One region of the Streptomyces sp. NBC_01013 genome, then DNA from elsewhere that is predicted to be linked to it. Evidence: predicted binding sites of a transcription regulator. Region 1 holds the regulator's gene; the other holds the start of a gene.
The links. Region 1 encodes HrcA, which represses chaperone genes, less so after heat shock. Its sites were predicted from a motif close to TTNGCACTCNGNNNNNCNGAGTGCNAA; they were not measured.
Positions count from the first base shown of each region.

Region 1 (4,265 bases):
TCGGGGAGCGGGCGGACCGGGCCGGATCAGTGTGCGTTCCGACCCGCCCGAAGGTGCCTACGCGGGAGGCGCCGTCACGAAGTCGATCAGCTCCTCCACCCGGCCCAGCAGCTCGGGCTCCAGGTCCCGGTAGGAACGGACCGTGGACAGGATCCGCTGCCACGCGGCACCGGTGTTCTCCGGCCACCCCAGCGACCGGCACACGCCCGTCTTCCAGTCCTGGCCGCGCGGTACCACCGGCCACCCGGCGATCCCCACGGAGGACGGCTTCACGGCCTCCCACACGTCGATGTACGGGTGACCGACCACCAGCATGTTCCCGTCCGAGATCTGCGCCGCGATCCGGGACTCCTTGGAACCGGGCACGAGATGGTCGACCAGCACCCCGAGGCGTGCGTCCGGGCCCGGCGAGAACTCCCGGACGATCGCGGGAAGGTCGTCGATGCCCTCCAGGTACTCCACGACCACGCCCTCGATGCGCAGGTCGTCGCCCCAGACCCGCTCCACCAGCTCGGCGTCGTGCCGGCCCTCCACATAGATCCGTCCGGCCCGGGCCACCCGCGCCCGAGCCCCGGGAACCGCCACCGAGCCGGAGGCCGTACGAGCGGGCCGGGCCGGGCCGCCGGCCGACGGGCGCACCAGCGTGACGACCCGGCCCTCCAGCAGGAAGCCGCGCGGTGCCATCGGGAACACCCGGTGCTTGCCGAAGCGGTCCTCCAGGGTCACCGTCGGGCCCTCGGCCGTCTTCTCACACCGGATCACCGCTCCGCAGAAGCCGGTGGCGACGTCCTCCACCACCAGATCCGGTTCGGCGGGCACCTCGGGAACGGGGGCGGACTTCTTCCACGGCGGGGTCAGGTCCGGCTGGTAGCTGCGCATCGGACGACGATAAGCGCGGAGCGCGCTACGACACGCCGAACCGAGCAGCGAGATCATCGCGCTGGGACCGGACGAACGCGGCGTCCACCACCGCCCCGTGCCCCGGCACGTAGAGCGCGTGCTCGCCGCCCAGCGCCAGCAGCCGGTCCAGTGCCGCCGGCCAGCGCGCGGGGAAGGCGTCCGGGCCCGCCTGCGGTTCACCGGACTCCTCCACGAGGTCGCCGCAGAACACGATCGCGGGTGAGCCGGGGACGCCGGGCACCAGCACCGCCAGATCGTGACCGCTGTGCCCCGGGCCGACGTTCACCAGCACGACCTCGCGCCCGCCCCCCAGATCGAGCGTCCATTCGCCGCACACCTCGTGATGCGGCGCCACCAGCACATCGGCGGACTCGGCGGCGTCGTGCTCGGCCAGACCGTGCCGCACCGCGTCGGCGTGCAGCTCGTCCGCCCCGCGCCGCAGCAGCTCCGTCAGGCCGGCCGCGCCGAACACCTGCGCCCCGGCAAAGACCGCCGTGCCCAGCACGTGATCGAAATGGGGGTGGCTGAGTGCGATATGTGTCACCCTCGTACCGAGCAGCGACTGTGCCTGGCGGCGGACTTCGACCGCTTCACGGAGTGACGATCCGGTATCGCAGAGCAGCACTCCGTCCGCCCCCTCCACCAGGGCGACCGTTGCATCCCACACCGGAAGGCGCCGACGGCCCACTCCGTGTCCGAGTCGCTCCCAGCCGAACTCTTCCCAAGAGGCGTCCATACGACGACGCTATCGGCAACGACCTGCGCAGTCTCGCGGTAGCGTGGCCGGTCGCCCTTGCTAGGGGGCTACCCCGTCGCCGTACACTGGCCGGGGGATCGCTGGCACTCGTACGCACAGAGTGCCAGGGCAGGACCCGGGAACGACCCGAGAACCACCGAGGTACACAGCTGGAGGTGTGCGCGATGCTCAGCGAACGCAGACTCGAAGTGCTGCGCGCCATCGTCCAGGACTATGTCGGCACCGAGGAGCCCGTCGGCTCCAAGGCGCTCACGGAGCGGCACAAGCTGGGGGTCTCCCCGGCCACCGTCCGCAACGACATGGCGGTGCTGGAGGACGAGGGCTTCATCGCCCAGCCGCACACCAGCGCGGGACGCATCCCGACGGACAAGGGGTACCGGCTCTTCGTCGACAAGCTCGCGGGCGTCAAGCCCCTGTCGTCGCCCGAGCGCCGTGCCATTCAGAATTTCCTCGACGGCGCGGTCGACCTCGACGATGTCGTGGGTCGCACCGTACGGCTGCTCGCGCAGCTGACCCGGCAGGTCGCCGTCGTGCAGTACCCCTCGCTGACCCGCTCGACGGTGCGGCACGTGGAACTGCTGTCCCTGGCCCCCGCCCGGCTGATGCTCGTGCTGATCACGGACACCGGCCGGGTCGAACAGCGGCTGGTCGACTGCCCCGCGCCGTTCGGTGAGACCTCTCTCGCCGATCTGCGGGCCCGGCTCAACAGCCGGGTCGTGGGACGCCGCTTCGCGGACGTCCCACAGCTGGTGCAGGACCTGCCGGAATCCTTCGAGAGCGAGGACCGGTCCACCGTGTCCACCGTGCTCTCGATCCTCCTCGAATGCCTCGTCGAGGAGACGGAGGAGCGGCTGATGATCGGCGGCACCTCCAACCTCACCCGCTTCGGGCACGACTTCCCCGTGATGATCCGGCCGGTGCTGGAGGCATTGGAGGAGCAGGTCGTGCTGTTGAAGCTGCTCGGTGAGGCGAAGGACTCGGGCATGACCGTACGTATCGGGCACGAGAACGCCCACGAGGGGCTCAACTCCACGTCCGTCGTCGCGGTCGGCTACGGTTCGGGCGACGAGGCAGTCGCCAAACTCGGCGTGGTCGGACCGACCCGCATGGACTACCCCGGAACGATGGGAGCGGTACGCGCAGTGGCACGTTACGTCGGACAGATCCTGGCGGAGTCGTAAGTGGCCACGGACTACTACGCCGTACTCGGCGTGCGCCGCGACGCTTCGCAGGACGAGATCAAGAAGGCCTTCCGGAGGCTCGCACGCGAGCTGCACCCGGATGTGAACCCCGATCCGAAGACCCAGGAGCGGTTCAAGGAGATCAACGCCGCCTACGAGGTGTTGTCGGACGCTCAGAAGAAGCAGGTCTACGACCTCGGCGGCGACCCGCTGTCCGCCTCCGGAGGCGGCGGCGCGGGCGGATTCGGACAGGGTGGCTTCGGCAACTTCTCCGACATCATGGACGCGTTCTTCGGTACGGCGTCGCAGCGCGGACCCCGTTCGCGCACCCGTCGCGGCCAGGACGCCATGATCCGGCTGGAGATCGACCTCTCCGAGTCGGCCTTCGGTACGACCAAGGACATCCAGGTCGACACGGCCGTCGTCTGTACGACCTGCAGTGGCGAGGGTGCCGCACCCGGCACCTCCGCCCAGACCTGTGACATGTGCCGCGGCCGCGGTGAGGTCTCGCAGGTCACCCGGTCGTTCCTCGGCCAGGTCATGACCTCGCGGCCCTGCCCCCAGTGCCAGGGCTTCGGTACGGTCGTGCCGACCCCGTGCCCGGAGTGCGCCGGCGACGGCCGCATCCGCTCGCGGCGCACGCTCACCGTGAAGATTCCCGCAGGTGTCGACAACGGCACCCGCATCCAGCTCGCGGGCGAGGGCGAGGTCGGCCCCGGCGGCGGCCCGGCCGGCGATCTCTACGTCGAGATCCACGAGCTGCCGCACGCCGTCTTCCAGCGGCGCGGCGACGATCTGCACTGCACGGTCACCATCCCCATGACGGCGGCGGCCCTCGGCACGAAGGTGCCGCTGGAGACGCTCGACGGCCTGGAGGAGGTCGACATCCGGCCGGGCACCCAGTCCGGTCAGTCCGTCCCGCTGCACGGGCGTGGCATCACGCACCTGCGGGGTGGCGGGCGGGGCGACCTGATCGTGCACGTCGAGGTGATGACCCCGACGAAGATGGACCCGGAACAGGAACGCCTCCTGCGCGAGCTGGCGAAACTGCGGGGTGAGGAGCGGCCCACCGGCCAGTTCCAGCCCGGGCAGCAGGGTCTGTTCTCGCGGCTGAAGGACGCGTTCAACGGCCGCTAGGGCCTGAACGGAGTTCGACCGACGATGGTGTACGGGCCCGGTTTCCGGGCCCGTACGGCATTGCGGACAAAACGTGGCAGCGGGGTGCGCATCACGGGGCAGGGGCGACATGACACGATGCGGTCATGTCATCCGCGTTGACCGATCTCTGCCGGTATCCGATCGTGCAGGCCCCGATGGCGGGCGGACCCTCCTGTCCGCAGCTCGTCGCGGCCGTCGCCGAGGCCGGCGGACTCGGTTTCCTGGCCGCCGGGTACAAGACGGCGGACGGCATGTACAACGAGATCAAG
Region 1 is NZ_CP108687.1:5,702,168-5,706,432, forward strand. Features, by position in the region: gene OG538_RS24745 (DUF3097 domain-containing protein) at 58-879, opposite strand; gene OG538_RS24750 (MBL fold metallo-hydrolase) at 905-1,636, opposite strand; gene hrcA (heat-inducible transcriptional repressor HrcA) at 1,822-2,838, shown strand; gene dnaJ (molecular chaperone DnaJ) at 2,839-3,975, shown strand; gene OG538_RS24765 (nitronate monooxygenase) at 4,101-4,265, shown strand, end outside.

Region 2 (4,265 bases), 2.4 Mb from region 1:
TTCTCGACGACCAGGGTCTCGGTCGTGAGCAGCAGCGACGCGATGGACGCGGCGTTCTCCAGCGCGGAGCGGGTGACCTTGACCGGGTCGATGACGCCGGCCTTCACCAGGTCGCCGTACTCGCCGGTCGCGGCGTTGAAGCCCTGACCCTTGTCGAGCTCGGAGACCTTCGAGGTGATGACGTAGCCCTCGAGGCCCGCGTTCTCCGCGATCCAGCGGAGCGGCTCGACGGCGGCGCGGCGCACGACCGCGACACCGGTGGCCTCGTCGCCGGTCTTGCCGAGGTTGCCCTCGAGGACCTTGACGGCGTGGACCAGAGCGGAGCCACCACCGGAGACGATGCCCTCCTCGACCGCGGCGCGGGTCGCGGAGATGGCGTCCTCCAGACGGTGCTTCTTCTCCTTGAGCTCCACCTCGGTGGCCGCACCGACGCGGATCACGCAGACACCGCCGGCCAGCTTCGCCAGGCGCTCCTGGAGCTTCTCGCGGTCCCAGTCGGAGTCCGTGGACTCGATCTCGGCCTTGATCTGGTTGACGCGGCCCGCGACCTCGTCGGACTTGCCGCCACCGTCGACGATGGTGGTGTCGTCCTTGGAGACGGTCACGCGGCGGGCGGTGCCCAGAACGTCCAGACCGGCCTGGTCGAGCTTGAGGCCGACCTCCTCGGCGATGACGGTCGCACCGGTGAGGGTGGCGATGTCGCCGAGCATGGCCTTGCGGCGGTCACCGAAGCCCGGGGCCTTCACCGCGACGGCGTTGAAGGTGCCACGGATCTTGTTGACGACCAGGGTCGACAGGGCCTCGCCCTCGACGTCCTCGGCGATGATCAGCAGCGGCTTGGAGGCACCGGCCTGGATGACCTTCTCCAGGAGCGGCAGCAGCTCCTGGATCGAGCCGATCTTGCCCTGGTGGATCAGGATGTACGGGTCGTCGAGGACGGCCTCCATACGCTCCTGGTCGGTCACCATGTACGGGGACAGGTAGCCCTTGTCGAAGGCCATGCCCTCGGTGAAGTCGAGGTCCAGACCGAAGGTGTTGGACTCCTCGACGGTGATGACACCGTCCTTGCCGACCTTGTCCATCGCGTCCGCGATGAGCTCGCCGACCTGGGTGTCCTGCGCGGAGAGCGCGGCCACGGCGGCGATGTCGGACTTGTCCTCGATCGGGCGGGCCGTCGCGAGGAGCTCCTCGGACACGGCCTTGACCGCGGCGTCGATGCCCTTCTTCAGGGCGGCCGGGGACGCGCCCGCGGCCACGTTGCGCAGGCCCTCGCGGACGAGCGCCTGGGCCAGGACGGTGGCGGTGGTCGTGCCGTCACCGGCTACGTCGTTGGTCTTGGTCGCCACCTCCTTCACCAGCTGGGCACCGAGGTTCTCGTACGGGTCGTCCAGCTCGACCTCGCGCGCGATGGTGACACCGTCGTTGGTGATGGTGGGCGCACCGAACTTCTTGTCGATGACGACGTTGCGGCCCTTGGGGCCGATCGTCACCTTGACCGTGTCGGCAAGCTTGTTGACGCCGCGCTCGAGGGCGCGACGGGCGTCCTCGTCGAACTTCAGGATCTTCGCCATGGAGCTGAACTGTCCTCTCAAAAACAAGAACTGCGCCCCTGCCGCCCGGCTAGTTATCTCGCAGGGGGCCAGGGGCGCAGAACAGAAGCAAACGTGGTGTGAATTACTTCTCGATGATCGCGAGCACGTCGCGAGCCGAGAGGACGAGGTACTCCTCGCCGTTGTACTTCACCTCGGTGCCGCCGTACTTGCTGTACAGCACGACATCGCCGGTCTTGACGTCGAGCGGAAGGCGCTCGCCGTTCTCGAAGCGGCCCGGGCCCACGGCCAGGACGACGCCCTCCTGGGGCTTCTCCTTGGCAGTGTCCGGAATGACCAGGCCGGAGGCCGTGGTCTGCTCGGCGTCGAGCGGCTGGACCACAATGCGGTCCTCGAGCGGCTTGATCGCAACCTTGGTGCTGGTCGACACGATCCGGTCTCCCCCTTCGGAGATCTCACGGGGTTATCAGTCTTTGGGTGGCGACCAGGTGGGCCCGTCGTCGCGGGTGCCGGACCTGCCGGTCGCACAGTACTGCTGGCACTCTCCAGTGGGGAGTGCCAGCACTGAGACTATGACCGCGATTAGCACTCGGTCAAGCGGAGTGCCAATTCACGCCCCCCGTGGCGTCCGGGGGGGTGCCTCTCGTACGGCTGTGCCCGTACGGCGTTCCGGTCGCCGTAGGGACAACGCGGGGGGTGTCCGCTCCGTTCCGTCGGGCGGTGGCGTCGTGGGCATGCGACCGGCCGGGCCGGGCTCCCCGTGACCGCTCGTGGGGGGGGCACGGCGACTACCGCCTCGCGCACCCCGCATCCGCGGCCCCTCTGCCGTACCTCCCCGGCCCCGGCCCCTCCGGCCACCAGTGGACCGACGGGGGCACCCGGGAGCCCCCGGCCGCAGCGGGGCGGCCGCAGGCGACGACCACCATCGCCCCCGGCGCCCCGTGGTCCCCGCGCACCGCCGCGGGCCGCGCTTCCCGGGCGCTCGGTGACGGGTGCACCCGCTGCGCCGCCTTCCTGCCCAGCCGCTCGATCGGGTCCACCGACTGCGCGCAGCCCGCGGTGGCGGTCAGGAGCGCACCGGCGGTCAGCAGTCCGGCCAGCAGCCGGTGCGCCCTTCTCATACGTAGTCCTCCAGGCGGGCCACGGCGTATCCCTTGTCCGTGACGACCTTCATGACGGACCGGATCAGGTCGGGCATGCTGCCCTTCCAGTTCTTCTTGCCGCGGAAGTGCGTGAGGATGATGTCGCCGGGGTGCAGGTCCTGGTCCTCCTCCCGCCACTCCATGTGGTCGGGGAACGCCTCCGCCGCCCACAGGGGCACGGCCGTGATGCCGCAGGACTTGGCGATCCGCAGGGTGTCGCCGTTGTAGTTCCCGTACGGCGGCCGGAAGAGCCGGGGGCGCTCGCCGTACTGCTTCTCGAGGATGTCCTGCTGGTCGCAGATCTCGTGCTTCTGCTCGTCGCGGGAGAGCCCGGGCATGTAGCGGTGGTTCAGCGTGTGGTTGCCGAGAACGACACCGCGGACCTGGGCCTCCTTGAAGTACGCGTAGTTGTCGCGCACCAGGTAGTCGCTGAGGAAGGCGCTGTACGGGATGTTCAGCTCCGCCATCATCTTCAGCAGCTCGGGGTCCTTGTCGTCCCCGTCGTCCATCGTCAGGAAGACGATCTTCTCCTTGGTGGGGACGGCGGTGAAAACCGGTGGCAGGGAGGCGTCGCCGCCCTCGACCTCGAAGCCCTCGCGGGTGGTGATGTGCGGTTTCACGGCGGGCGGCACCGGCGGGGTCAGCGGAGTGCTTGCCAGGCCCCACTTCTTGGCGGCGACGGCCCGTGCGAGTTGGGCGCGGTGCACCTTCTCGGCCTGCGCCGCGACGGAACCCGCCGCGCCCGCCGGGGGTCCGCCCGGCTGCCCGGCCTGCGCCGCGGCCGCGCGTCCGGGGTCGGACGGGGCGCGTTCGCCGGGCTCGGCCGCGCAGCCCGAGCCGACCGCGGCGACCAGCAGCGCGGCGAGGACCGCGTAGCCCGGCCGGCCCCGCAGATGGCCCCGCCCGCACTTCCCGCTGCCCCGCCCACCCGACTCCGCACCCGGTCTGCGCCGTTTCATCGTAAATTCTTCCTTTTGTCGTACTGGCTGCATGGCGCCGCATCCTGCCAGCCCGGGGCCGGGTACCCGGGTCGACACAGCGCCCGTCCCGCCCGGGGTCCCCCGGCCGGCGCGCAGCCGACTGGCCCACAATGGGACGGGTGAACGCTCTCTCCCCGGCCGGCCCGTCCGGCGCCCCCGACCCTTCCCCGAGCTCTCGGCTTCACCCGAGCGGGGAGGACCCCATCGGCTCCTTCCTGGCCCTGCGCGGCCCCGAGGGCGCCGAGCTGCTGGCCGGGCTGCGGTCGTACGACCCCGCCACCGAACTGGCCACCGCCACCCGGCTGCGCCGCACCCACCCGGCCGCCCTCGTCTCGGCGGCGCTGGGGCAGGCCCGGCTGCGGCAGCGGGCGGTGGCGAAGTTCGGCGCCGAGGACGCGCACCGGATGTTCTTCACGCCGGACGGGGTCGAGCAGGCGACCCGCACCTCGGTGGCCGGCCACCGCGCCCGGCGGTTCGCGGACACCGGGGTACGCAGCGTCGCCGACCTCTGCTGCGGAATCGGCGGTGACGCGATCGCCCTGGCCCGGGCCGGGATCTCCGTCCTCGCCGTGGACCGCGACCCGCTGACCGCC
Region 2 is NZ_CP108687.1:3,299,944-3,304,208, forward strand. Features, by position in the region: gene groL (chaperonin GroEL) at 1-1,571, opposite strand, end outside; gene groES (co-chaperone GroES) at 1,675-1,983, opposite strand; gene OG538_RS13990 (hypothetical protein) at 2,339-2,671, opposite strand; gene OG538_RS13995 (polysaccharide deacetylase family protein) at 2,668-3,651, opposite strand; gene OG538_RS14000 (THUMP-like domain-containing protein) at 3,783-4,265, shown strand, end outside.
Region 2: the regulator HrcA is predicted to act here: its motif matches at 2,133-2,159, upstream of groES (co-chaperone GroES).